3 regions of the Pseudoalteromonas sp. L21 genome follow, and region 2 is predicted to be linked to each of the others. Evidence: predicted binding sites of a transcription regulator. Region 2 holds the regulator's gene; each other region holds the start of a gene.
The links. The regulator LexA, encoded in region 2, represses DNA repair genes until DNA is damaged. The targets are predictions, from matches to a motif close to TACTGTATNNNNATACAGTA.
Positions count from the first base shown of each region.

Region 1 (4,614 bases), on a different contig from region 2:
TAACAGATCGCAGTCAGGCTTTTCATCTAACAGTGAATCTGGCGCAATATAGCTAAGGTTAGCCAGTTGCTTACAGTTTTGCTCTTTAGTTATACCAAGCTCAGATGCTAAATGTTTAAAGCTAGTTTGCACAGCTTTGGCTTGCGTTGTACAAATCAGGATTTTTTTATCTTGCAGATTAGCAGCTGCAAGTCCTAAAGCGGCTGACTTACCACGGCCCCGATCTGCACTGATAACTAAGGGCCTATTAGCGCGTCCTGTCGCAGTTTTAATTATTTGCTCAACACACGCCTGTTGTTGCTGATAATTTATCTCAGCGGTTGCTGGCGATACTGATTGGTAGACGGGGACTGAGTGCTCAGTAAAATAATGTCGCTGTAGCTTCAACTTTGTAAAAAAGCGTTGATTAAAAAAGCTATGCGTAATTTCTTCGCCATAAGAGGTAATACTTGTGAGTGCAGGGTCTTGCCAATGATTGTCCTCTGGTAGCAATAAGATCAGTACACCACCTGCTTTTACGGTACCTACAAGCGCGGCCAGTTTATCCACATATAAGCCGCTAAAACCATCGAAAATTGCGTGTTGAAACTCTTGGCCAAGAATTTGGTGAGCATGTTTTGGAAACTCACTATTTGCTAATTGTGAGCTAGCGCTTAAAACATAGGTATTGTTAAGCGCTAGTTGGCTTGCGAACTGGTAGCACCAAGTTTCGCTGCCTTGCACGATAACGAGCTGGCGATGCTTTGCAAGCGTCAGCTCGTTACACAGTGCTGCTATGTATTCATTATAAGGCTTGAAGTCTTGCATACTGTGTTACAAGCCATTTGCTGCCTAGGTCATCAAAGTTCACTTGAATACGTGATTGTGCGCCACTACCTTCGTAATTGAGTACGGTACCTGCGCCAAATTTGGCGTGTAATACGCGTTGACCTAAGTTAAAGCCGCTGTCTTCAAATGCCGCATGGGTTACTGATGGGCTAAAGCGACCTGCGGCAGGTGGTCTAGAAACCTGTGTTTTAATACGAATTTCTTCGATGCAATCTTCAGGCATTTCGCGTAAAAAGCGTGATGGGCTGTGGTATTTTTCTTGCCCATATAAACGACGGCTTTCTGCGTGACTAATGTATAATTTCTCCATCGCACGGGTCATGCCAACATAGCATAAACGACGCTCTTCTTCTAAACGGCCAGACTCTTCGTTACTTTGCTGTGATGGGAACATGCCCTCTTCAACACCAACCATAAATACCAGTGGGAATTCTAGGCCTTTTGCTGAGTGTAGTGTCATCATTTGCACAGCATCTTCGTGCTCATCGGCTTGACCTTCACCAGACTCTAGTGAGGTATAGGCCAAAAAGCCCTGTAGTGGTGAGCTGAACTCTTCATCTTCAGGGAGCTCATATTGACCACATGCACTAATAAGCTCTTCTAAGTTTTCTACGCGAGCACGGCCTTTTTCGCCTTTTTCAGCTTGATACATAGCCATTAACCCCGAGGTTTGAATGGCGTATTTAGCTTGCTCCTCTAAGGTGAGGTCGCTGATCTTATCTTCGATATGTTCAACAAGCTCTAAGAATTTAGTCACTGCACTTGCTGCACGGCCAGATAAGTGTTGTTGCTCGATAATTGCTTTTGCAGCATACCAAAGTGGCAGAGACTCATTCCGTGCACAATCACGGATATGGCTTAGTGTTTTATCACCAATACCACGGGCAGGGGTATTAATAACGCGCTCGAAAGCGGCATCATCTTGGCGATTACCCACCAAACGTAAGTACGAAAGAGCATCTTTGATCTCTTGGCGTTCGAAGAAGCGCATACCGCCATAAATACGGTATTTTAAACCTTCTTGCAGCATCGCTTCCTCAAGTACACGAGATTGCGCGTTATTACGGTATAAAATGGCGGCATCTTGTAATGCATTACCCGCATTGAGCCAGCTACGTAGTTTGCTGCTAACAAAGCGGGCTTCGTCTAATTCATTAAAAGCAGCGTAAACAGAAATAGGCTCACCGTCATTGCCGTCTGTCCAAAGGTTTTTACCCATGCGTTCAGCATTATTTTTGATCAGTGCATTTGATGCTTTCAAGATGGTTGCTGTTGAGCGGTAATTTTGTTCAAGGCGAATCGTTTCGGCTTCGAAGTCAGTTAAAAAGCGTTTGATATTCTCAATTTTTGCGCCACGCCAGCCATAGATACTTTGGTCATCATCACCTACGATCATAATACTATTCGTATTACCTGCAAGTAACTTTAACCAAGCGTACTGGATTGTATTAGTATCCTGGAACTCGTCTACCAACATGTGAGCAAAGCGTTGCTGATAATGACGTAAAAGTGTCGGGTGATTTTTAAGCACTTCGTAGCAGCGCAGTAGTATTTCAGCAAAGTCGATTAAACCAGCACGATCGCACGCTTCTTGATATGCAGCATAGACTTTTAGCATCATCTGCTCATTGATATCGTAAGCTTGAATGTCTTTCGGGCGTAAGCCTTCGTCTTTTTTCGCGCTGATATACCAACCAAACTGTTTTGCAGGCCATTTTTTGTCATCGATGTTCATCGCTTTAAGTAAGCGTTTGATCATACGTTGTTGATCGTCAGAATCTAAGATTTGAAAGCTTTCTGGTAAGTTCGCTTCACGGTGATGGGCGCGCAAAATACGGTGAGATAAACCATGGAAAGTACCAATCCACATACCACCAACTGGTGCTTTAAGCGTTTCTTCTACACGGGTACGCATTTCTTTGGCGGCTTTGTTGGTGAACGTGACCGCAAAAATGCTGTATGCAGAAGCTTGTTCAACTTGCATGAGCCATGCGATGCGATGAACGAGTACTCGAGTTTTGCCAGAACCTGCGCCTGCAAGCACTAGCATGTTTTGCAATGGGGCTGCGACTGCATCCCGTTGTTTATCATTTAAGCCATCGAGTAATTCAGAAACGTCCATCGTTACGCCTTTTCAATCTATAATGAAGGGAGTATAACAGGTGTTTATGCAAGGCTAAATAAAATACTGTTTTTATAAACAGCTATTTTGGCAAGTCATTAAAATTGGAGTATAAAAATTGTGAATTTGACTTATTTTTAGCAAAAAGAACTAAAACCAAAATAACGCTATTTTTTAACACTTTGATTTGTAAGCTATAATAAGTTGGCATAAAGTGTGTTTATTAAAAGTATAATCATTAAAAACTACAGAGGTTAGTATGGCAGAGCAAGGTTCTGGTGGTAATGTAATCGCAGCAATTTGTAATATCTTTTTCCCTGGCTTAGGGCAGTTGGTACAAGGTCGTTTAATGGCGGCGATTGCATTCTTTTTAGCTTGGGTTATCAGTGGCGCGCTAATTTATGTCGCGATCGGCTTTGTGTTACTGCCGATTGTTTATTTATGGGCAATCATTGATGCCGCACGCTTTAGATCACGACTCTAGCTGTTTGAATAGCTTAAATACGGGCGCCACATTGGCGCTCGTGTTGTTTTTAGGGCTGCAAAACTCGCCACGTATAGCTGCAAACGGTATAATCAGCGTATTAACGTATTACGAGTCCCCTTCATGGAATATCAATTTATCCGTGACCCAATTAGCGGTTTACGCATTAAAATCTCTTCTGAACACGGCGTTATTGGTCGTTGGCTGAATGAAGAAATCGGAAAAGAAAAAGTCGCAATGGTGCAAGCTTTAATTGCTGCAGTTAAGTGTAGCCATGAGCCTTTAACCTTACAAGGCCAAGAAATTGATTTGATTTTAAGTAAAGATGAAGCGTTATTTGAAGCCCATGCACTACATCAAGACAACGAAGACTTAGTCGCCTATCAAGATGATGATTTAATGCTCGAAGAAGAGGGCTTATGCAGTGGCTGTGGTTTTGAAGACTTTGTTGATTTAATTGAGTCTTGGCAAGAGTTTACCCAAGGGCGATAAGCAGAAACAGATTCTGCTTATCTGTGGCTAGTTTATTGTTCATTGACTGATTTAACAGCCGCAAGCAATAAGTCTTCAGTTAAACGTACTTTATAATTTGGATTAGCATACTGAAAGTGAATTAATCCTTTTGTGTCAACCACAAAAACAGCCGGTACAGGTAAAGCCACCTTTGCTTCGCCGTCTAGCGACACAAAGTTAACGCCAAGCTTATTGCGATAGATTTTAGCGGTTTTAGCGTCTAGATAAAATGCCAAGCCTAATAGCTGGCTCAATGCCAAGCTATCATCAGATAAAAGTTGATAATTTGGAGAGGATATTTTGCTTTCAGCTAGCTTCTCTGGGCTATCTGGCGATATCGCGATAATTTGTGCATTGAGGTCTGCTAACTGCTTTTCAATTTTTTGCACACTGGCTAATTGTCTTGAACAATATGGGCACCAACCGCCCCGATAGACAATCAATACCGTGGTTTTTTCTTTAAAACGTTCACCTAAAGAAACGCTTTTTCCAAACTGATCTTTTAAGTCAACATTTTGTATAGTCAAGCCTGGCAGTAATGGACTAACTTGTTCAGCTGAGTTTGCAATATTCGTTGCGGTAGCTGCAATTGCTTGGCTAGATAGTGCAAGCAATGCAGTAATAAGTAGTGATCTAAACATTAGGTTCCTTAATGATTCTTTCTCGA
Region 1 is NZ_JAKKCV010000005.1:416,304-420,917, reverse strand. Features, by position in the region: gene L3V41_RS16425 (GNAT family N-acetyltransferase) at 1-807, opposite strand, end outside; gene uvrD (DNA helicase II) at 785-2,950, opposite strand; gene L3V41_RS16415 (hypothetical protein) at 3,210-3,434, shown strand; gene L3V41_RS16410 (YacL family protein) at 3,558-3,926, shown strand; gene L3V41_RS16405 (peroxiredoxin-like family protein) at 3,959-4,588, opposite strand.
Region 1: the regulator LexA is predicted to act here: its motif matches at 3,015-3,034, upstream of uvrD (DNA helicase II).

Region 2 (4,614 bases):
TATCGAGATAATCAGTTCGGACAGTTCAAACTTCGACAAGTTATAAGCAAGGCACCAAAACAGTGGTGCCGATGCTGGTAGGATTATTTACTGATAATTGAAATTGACTTACGGCGTTTTATACGTAGGTTTTGTAGTAATAATAAAATGCCAGAAAGACAAAACAGTACGCTGGTGGCTGCAAAGCTTATAAGTAAGGGGTTATTAAAGTCCTCGCGCTCGTCGTAATCCATAATATGCAACATCCAGAAAAAGTCGAAAATACGCCAAATAGTGCTGCGTACTGTAATGACCTTACCTGTAGCGCTATCTAAATACAGGGTGGTTGTCAGCCAGTCATCAAAGCTGACTTGCCAAACATTCGCTTTGTATGCAATTTCTCTGGGTCCTTTTGCTAAAAGCTGTACTTGAGAGGTCTTTGCACTAATGAGTAGGTGTGCTTTAGCATTTTCAATAATCTCAGATTCACTTGGCCTAGCCATTGCCTCACCCGTTATACCATCAAAGGTAAATGTACCGTTTAAAGTGGCAATTTCAATAGTGGGTTTTGTGAGTAAGTGGCTGTATTTTATATCACTAATTTGCTCAAACTGAGTTGTTATTGCATCAATTGATGCCATGTAATCATGTACTTTAAATGGATTACTGAGGCTGCGTTTAGCTAAGTGTTTGCCATGTACTTTTTCAAGTGGAATGGCGCTCATTACCAAGCCACCCAGCAGCCAAAAAAAGATTTGTATGGCGAGCAAGTAACCTAACCATTTATGCACTTTGCGGGCATATTTGAACATACGTTTATTCATAGAAAACCACTTGTTATTTTTGTATAGGCGCTATTGTAAAAGCTTAAATTAGGCTGCCAATGCGGCATAATGTCGCATTAACTGTATTCTAGATTTGGTATATAGACAAAACTGCGTTAAAGTTCCAATCGCTATTAATAGAGGGTAAAACGAAGGTATGTCGGAAATTCAATTTTTAAATGTAGACTTGGAGCTTGAATCAAAACACGATATAAGTGCACTGGTGGCTGATTTAAAGAAAAACGCCATGGTCTTACATTATGACAAAGATGAATATCGTCAACTTGCTCGTATTGAAGCAACAGCTGACATTAGCACGCCAGATAAAGCAATTAATCAATTATGCGAATTAATTGAGTCATGTTCACGCAATGCATTGAAACAGTGGCTTTCGTGTTCAAAACGAACATTTGATATTGGTTTTGAGTCAGGTGACTCGCCAAAATGTTTTAATCAAGCCCTGCACGCAGATACCTTATTACGTATTTCTGCCATTGGCGCAGGGCTCGAAATTACCATCTACCCGGTTCAGAGCTAAGCTCGCTATCTTCGTTCTACCACTGCTGCGGTCATACGTGATACGCAGCACAGTTCACCTGCCGCATTACTAATTTTAATTTCCCAAACCGATGTTCTTTTCCCTAGATGAATAGGGCGTGTAATTGCTGTAAGTACGCCTTTGCGTGATGCTTTGAGGTGATTGGCATTTATCTCTTGGCCGACACAATAAAACTTTTCGAAGTCAACAACAAAATTTGCCGCATAACTGGCCACAGTCTCAGCTAGCACAACATTTGCGCCTCCGTGTACCATCCCCATTGGATTATGGTGGGCTGGTATAGCGGGCATGGTGGCAACTAGGTAGTCATCACCAATTTCGGTTATTTCAATGCCCATGGTTTTCATTAAAGTTCCTTCACCTGTAATGCCTTGTGCAAATTGCTGGCATTGCTCCAAAGTGATTGGCTGATGCCAAATGCTCATGGTATTTCCTTAGCAAGCTAATTAAAGCTACTACCTTATTGCATATAACTGTGCTGTTCAATGTTAGTTTTGTAGCAAAATGAGGTGGCTAATTTAAATTTGCGATTTTCAGATAACTGTATATACTCACAGTTAAATGTACTGTATGGAAAACCAGTTGTATGCGCCCATTAACGAAACGCCAATCGCAAATATTAGAACTCATTAAAGTATTTATTAAAGATACAGGCATGCCGCCAACTCGTGCCGAAATAGCTCAAACGCTTGGTTTTAAAAGTGCCAATGCTGCTGAAGAACATCTTAAAGCGCTGGCTAAAAAAGGCATGATAAAAATGAAGCCTGGTGCGAGTCGAGGTATTCAGTTAGTTGAAGAAGATGAGCCAGAACAACTAGGACTCCCTTTAATTGGTCGTGTTGCCGCAGGTGAGCCAATTTTAGCGCAGGAACATGTAGAGAGCCATTGTCAGGTTGATCCATCTTTGTTTAAGCCCGCTGCAGATTTTTTACTACGTGTTAATGGCATGAGTATGAAAGATATAGGCATTATGGATGGTGATTTACTGGCAGTACACAGAACACAAGTGGCTGAAAATGGTCAAGTTGTCGTTGCGCGTGTTGATGAAGATGTGACTGTAAAACGCTTAGAAAAAGCAGGTCGAAAAGTCCTCCTACATGCAGAAAATGACGAGTTTGCACCGATTGAAGTTGATCTCGAACACGAATCTTTCAATATTGAAGGATTGGCAGTTGGCGTTATTCGTAATGCTGATTGGATGTAACGCTAATATACTTAAGTAACTTTAGTGTTCTCAGTCACGCTCGTTTTTTGTTTTGATGTATTGTACTGAGTAAGATGTTTCCAAAATGGTGCGTCAAACTGATTTAATTTGGTGCGACGCCGCTTTTTACCTATTTAGCATCGATTTGTGACCCCTTAGCGTTGCTGGGAGTCCATGTATAGCGCAGTTTTCCTTTCTTTTTGAGTTTTTGCTCTTCCCCTTTTTTACAAATAACGCTCTGATTATAGTTGTTATTTTTGCACCAAAATAAACATTTCTTAGATTAAAAACTTGCTTATTGTTCATTTTTTAACTAATTGGTTAATACATTGTGTTAACACCGTTTTACTAAAAAGACACAAAATAATGTGCTGTGGTGTTAAACGATGAGCTTGTATCAGATTTCTGTCGTGTTGGTACGTGTTTGCTCTTAACAATAAAAATACGAATGGGCACCTAGCTGTACGCCTTTTCGCTTTGCGTCTTGCAATAGCATTTAAAGGAGCTGTCACATGGGTAAAATGCGTTATGCCTTGTGGCTTATATTAGTGTCTCTACCGCAGTTAGCATTGGCAAATAGTCAATTTAATATGCGTAAAGGGGTAACTGATATAAGTAATAATGTTTATGAGTTACACATGACGATATTTATTATCTGTTGTGTAATCGGCGTCATCGTTTTTGCGGTGATGTTTTGGGCTTTAATACATCATAGAAAATCAAAAAGGGCAAAGCCTGCCCAATTTCATGAAAGCACAAAAGTTGAAATTCTTTGGACTGCCATTCCGTTTGTGATTTTAATTGCCATGGCTGTGCCTGCCACAAAAACCTTAATCGCCATGGAGGATGCCTCTAAGGCGGACATCACCATTAAGGTCACGGGCTCTCAATGGAAATGGCATTACGAATATATGGGTGAAGATATTGCCTATTACTCGATTTTGTCGACACCAAAAGATCAAATAGATAACCAAGCTGAAAAGACAGCAAATTACTTACTTGAAGTCGACAAGCCGCTGGTTCTTCCTATCAATAAAAAAGTACGCTTTTTGATGACTTCTGACGATGTTATTCACTCTTGGTGGGTTCCTGATTTTGCGGTGAAAAAAGATGCAAATCCGGGCTTTATCAATGAAGCATGGACACGAATTAACGAACCTGGTGTTTACCGGGGTCAATGTGCTGAGCTGTGTGGTAAAGATCATGGCTTTATGCCTGTTGTGGTTCAAGCATTACCTGAAGATGAGTTTGCAACTTGGTTAGCTGATGCCAAGCAAGAAAAAGCGAATGCGGCAGCAGCGGATGCTGCATTACTTGATCAAACACTTGCGAAAGAAGAGTTAATGACACTAGGTGAGCAAGTCTACATGGCTAGCTGTGCAGCATGTCATCAGCCAACAGGTATGGGGCTACCAGGCGTATTTCCTGCGCTTAAAGGCAGCCCTATTGTACTAGGTGATGTTAAAGATCACATTGATATTGTGCTTCATGGCAAGCCTGGTACAGCAATGCAAGCATTCGATAAACAGCTTTCAATTAAGCAGCTTGCAGCTGTCATTACGTATAAACGAAATGCTTGGGGCAATGATACGGGTGATGTTATCCAGCCGAGTCAAATTCAAGCAGCAATTGATGCAGCAGCGGAGGCGAACTAATGAGTAACGTTATTAATGAGCAAGCCACTGAGCATGCGCATCACGACCATCACCCTGCTAAGGGTTTCAAGCGTTGGTTATATACAACAAACCATAAAGATATTGGTAGTTTATACCTCATTTTCTCACTAACCATGTTTCTAATTGGTGGTGCGATGGCAATGGTGATCCGCGCAGAGCTTTTCCAGCCGGGTTTGCAACTTGTTGATCCACACTTTTTTAATCAAATGACGACAGTACATGGTTTGATCATGGTATTTGGGGCTGTTATGCCTGCCTTTACTGGATTGGCCAACTGGATGGTGCCAATGATGATTGGTGCACCTGATATGGCTTTGCCAAGGATGAATAACTGGAGTTTCTGGATTCTACCTTTCGCCTTTTTAATCCTGT
Region 2 is NZ_JAKKCV010000008.1:32,324-36,937, forward strand. Features, by position in the region: gene L3V41_RS18395 (hypothetical protein) at 84-803, opposite strand; gene L3V41_RS18400 (hypothetical protein) at 961-1,341, shown strand; gene L3V41_RS18405 (hotdog fold thioesterase) at 1,347-1,787, opposite strand; gene lexA (transcriptional repressor LexA) at 1,949-2,566, shown strand; gene coxB (cytochrome c oxidase subunit II) at 3,079-4,221, shown strand; gene ctaD (cytochrome c oxidase subunit I) at 4,221-4,614, shown strand, end outside.

Region 3 (4,614 bases), on a different contig from region 2:
TCACATTATGCGCATAAACACCCAAAACACTATTCACCAACCTAGCACAGAATACTTAAACTAATCCTGAACAAAATGAGCATTAATTATAAAAATCTTTTTATTCATAAACTTATAAAACTAACAACGAATAAGCGAACAAAAAGAAAACAATAGAAAATAACGCTGCTATTAGTTTTTTTTATCTGAAAATAAAATTTTTCTAGTTTGAAGAAAAACTCACAGTTACGTATTATACCCACATACCGAGCTAACAACCTTTGAAAGCTTCTTTCATTAAGCTCCGTTTTTTGCAATATGATTATTTCGTATTGCCTAGTTAGCTTAACTTGGATAAAACCTTTTTAAGCTGGCTGTAGTTCCCTGAATTACTTCCTTCAACTTGTTGTTTGCCCGCATCGTTATGCGGGCTTTTTTTTGCCTACACAAAACGAAAAGACATTACCGAAAATTAGCTTAACTGTATGTGAATTAAATAGCAGGAAGGTATGATGCTTGTTAGATTCTGCATCTAAAATAATTTGCGTTAGCAATATAGAGGGCTAAGATTCACTGCTCCTTTTTAGATTTGTTTCAAGATTAAAAAACCCCGCATATGCGAGGCTGAGTTTTTATTTGTCTGGGGTCAGTCCAAAATGAAGGTAGGCTATATCGGACACTAACCTTCCACGGGGAGTACGTTGTATAAAACCTTGCTGAATTAGAAAGGGCTCAATCACATCTTCTATGGTTTCTTTTTCTTCGCCAATGGCCGCCGCTAAATTATCAAGCCCAACTGGGCCACCCATAAATTTTTCGATGATAGCAAGCAAGTATTTACGGTCCATGTAATCAAACCCGCTTTTATCTACATCAATCATATCAAGCGCTTGTTCTGCCACATTGGCGTTAACCTTGCCGTCAGATTTCACTTGAGTGTAATCACGTACACGACGTAACAACCTATTAGCAATACGTGGTGTACCACGTGAACGTTTAGCGATTTCTGCTGCGCCTTCATCGCACATGGTTAAATCTAAAAAGTGTGCTGAACGCGCTACAATTTTTGATAAATCTTCAACTGAATAAAACTCTAAACGCTGCACAATACCGAAACGGTCTCTAAGTGGTGATGTTAAAGAGCCTGCGCGTGTTGTTGCGCCAATTAAAGTAAATGGCGGCAAGTCGAGTTTGATTGAACGCGCGGCAGGGCCTTCCCCAATCATAATATCGAGTTGATAATCTTCCATCGCAGGATAAAGGATTTCTTCGACTTGTGGGCTTAGACGATGTATTTCGTCAATAAAGAGTACGTCACCTTCTTCAAGGTTCGTTAACAACGCAGCTAAATCACCTGCTTTTTCAAGCACAGGACCAGATGTCGTTTTAATATTAACGTTCAATTCGTTGGCAACAATATTTGCAAGTGTGGTTTTACCAAGACCTGGCGGACCAAAAATCAACAAATGATCGAGCGCTTCACCACGATGACGAGCAGCTTCGATAAAAATTTCCATTTGTTGCTTAACATGTGGCTGACCTGTGTAATCGTTTAATAGTTTTGGTCGTATAGCTCGATCAACACTGTCTTCATTACTTTGCTCACTGGCATCTATTAAGCGATCTGCTTCAATCATGGTTTACTCACAACATCGATTTTAGAGCTTCTTTTATAAGAACCTCAGTCGTCATATCTGGTTTATTTACCGCTTTTACTGCTTTTTGCGCTTGCGGCAGTTTATAACCAAGGGCAATAAGTGCTGACACAGCATCATCTGCTGCGTTGTTGGCTACAAGCGTATCATTACTTGCAGGCTCAATAATGGCATTATCGCTAAATGGCGTGAATAAGTCATTACCCCAATCTTTTAGCCTATCTTTCATTTCAAGTACTAAACGCTCTGCTGTTTTTTTACCCACACCAGGGAGTTTAACAAGCGTTGTTGCATCTTCGTTATTTACACATGTCACAAACTGCTGTGCAGACATACCCGACAAAATAGCAAGGCCAAGCTTTGGACCCACACCATTGGCTTTTAGAAGCTCTCGAAATAACGCACGCTCTGTTTTGTTATTGAAACCAAATAACAACTGCGCATCTTCACGCACCACAAAGTGAGTGTATATAATAGCTTGCTCACCAACCGCAGGGAGGTCATAAAAGCAGGTCATCGGCATTTGTACTTCGTAACCTACGCCGCTTACTTCAATTAAAATTTCAGGCGGTTGCTTTTCAACTAGCAAACCATTCAATCGGCCTATCATATTACTTCCTTAATCGTCCTCTTACGGTCTTGCTCGCACTGCCCGCAAGTTTTATTAAATTTTGTTCTGAGTGAGCATGACAAATAGCAATAGCCAATGCATCAGCCGCATCGGCTTGTGGTGTGCCTGGTAATTTTAAAATATTTTTAACCATGTGCTGTACTTGTGATTTGTCGGCACCGCCATTGCCTACCACAGCTTGCTTTATTTGTCGTGCCGAATATTCAAATACCGGAAGTTCAGCCATAGATGCACCAACAATCGCCGCACCACGAGCTTGACCTAATTTAAGAGCTGAATCTGGATTGTGAGCCATAAATACTTTTTCGATAGCAAAACTATCGGGCGAAAATTGCTCAACTAACTGACTGATCCCTTGGTAAATCATTTTTAATCGCACAGGAAAATCATGCTCAGCTAGCTTAATACAACCACTCCCTAAATAAGTAAATTTAGCGCCTTGGTGTGCTATTACGCCATAACCTGTTAAACGTGAACCAGGATCAATTCCTAAAATAATTGCCAACTAACTGACCCATTTTTTTTCTTTATTCAATAGCCTTAATAATGCCAGAGCACTGTATAAATTACCAGTAACCAATTGCAAAACATAAAAAAGCCCGTATACACGGGCATTTTATAAACATTATTGAGCTTTATATCACCCTAGTGCACGCAGTAACCCTTGTGTATTTTTACGCATTGTTCGCGCTATCATCAAATAGCCTAAACTAGCTACAAAGACACCACCAACAATAGGGCCAATTAACCAAATATGAGGGTGTAATTTACCGGCAAGGTCAAACATTTGCTGTTGTACTATTAATAAAGCAATATCACTCACAATGGCAGCTACCCCACCCGCGGTTAAGCCTAATAATAAAAACTCATACAAGGTGGCATTTTTAATAAGCCGCCCTTTTGCACCGAGAGTTCTTAATATAACAATCTCTTGCATCCGTTCGCCCAAGCTCGCTTGCACCTGAGATATAAGTACTAAAGCACCACACACCACTACAATAGACAATACAAAACCAATCGCAAGAGATACCTGCTCTATGGTTGAACGGATCTGTTTAATAAAGCTTTCAACATCAATCACATTAACCGTTGGATATTGGCGCATCAGCTCATTAAATTCCCGCTTTTGATGTTCTTTAACACTCACCGACGAAATATACGTTGCTGGGAAGCTCTCAAGTACATCTGGGCTTAAAATAATAAAGAAGTTTGGTTTTAATGTGGTCCAGTTAACTTTACGTACACTGGTAATTTTTGCATCGAACGATTGCGCACCAATCAAAAACGTTAATGTATCACCTAGTTTTACATCAAGGCGTTCAAGCATAGACTCCTCAACCGAGGCCTCTGCCACTGAGTTTTGTGTAAACCACTGACCCTCTATTAACTCATTTTGAGCAGGTAAGTCTTCTCGCCAAGTAAGGTTTAATTCACGGCCGATACCTGAGCGTGCCTCTTCATCTTTTTTCTCGTTATCTTGCTGTGATACTTCACGCGCAACTAGCTCACCGTTCACTGCATTAACACGGCCTCGTACTATCGGGTAAAAATCAGAGGTGGGCATGTCGCGCTCTGCTAAAAAAGAGGTAATGGGTTCAAGCTCTTGCTCTGTAATATTCACTAAAAACGAGTTTGGCGCATCGACTGGAAGCTGCGACTGCCAATCTGAAATCATGTCATTTTTAAGCACAATTAAAAACAACAATAACTTAATAGCAAGGGCAAAACTTATCAGCTGTACTGCATTAGCATTAGCACGTTTTTGAATTGAAGCAATCGCAAGCGACCAACTATTACCAGGGCTTAGTCCTAGTTTACGACCACCACCAAAAATGAGTTTGGATAAACCAAATAAAAGCGCAATCAGTACCGTTGTCGAGATAAATAAGATAGCTGTGATCTTAATATTATTACTAAATAGCCACATTAATAAAAACACAGTTAGTGCCGACATTGCCAAGTGAACCTTGCTGACAAGTAAACGATCTCCCAAATTACGGCGTAGTACGCGAAGTGGCGGAATATCAAACAAATCTAGCAAGGGCTTAATTGAGAACATTACCGCGCAAATAACCCCTGTACCAATAGCAATCAACCAAGGTTTCATACTTGAAGCAGGTAGTGCTGTGCCCATCGACTGTGCTAAATAATCACTAGCAATACTTTGCAGCGCAAAACCAACAACCAGCCCAACAACCACAGACATAAAGCAGACTAAGCTCAAATGCAGCAAGTAAATTTTACGGATTGTGGCACGACTGCCCCCCAACGTTTTCATCATCGCAACAGGGTCATATTGACGCTCGCAATAGCGTTTTGCAGATACAGCAATAGCCACCGCCGCTAATA
Region 3 is NZ_JAKKCV010000004.1:4,404-9,017, reverse strand. Features, by position in the region: gene ruvB (Holliday junction branch migration DNA helicase RuvB) at 612-1,616, opposite strand; gene ruvA (Holliday junction branch migration protein RuvA) at 1,624-2,244, opposite strand; gene ruvC (crossover junction endodeoxyribonuclease RuvC) at 2,246-2,770, opposite strand; gene L3V41_RS11775 (FtsX-like permease family protein) at 2,906-4,614, opposite strand, start outside.
Region 3: the regulator LexA is predicted to act here: its motif matches at 2,821-2,840, upstream of ruvC (crossover junction endodeoxyribonuclease RuvC).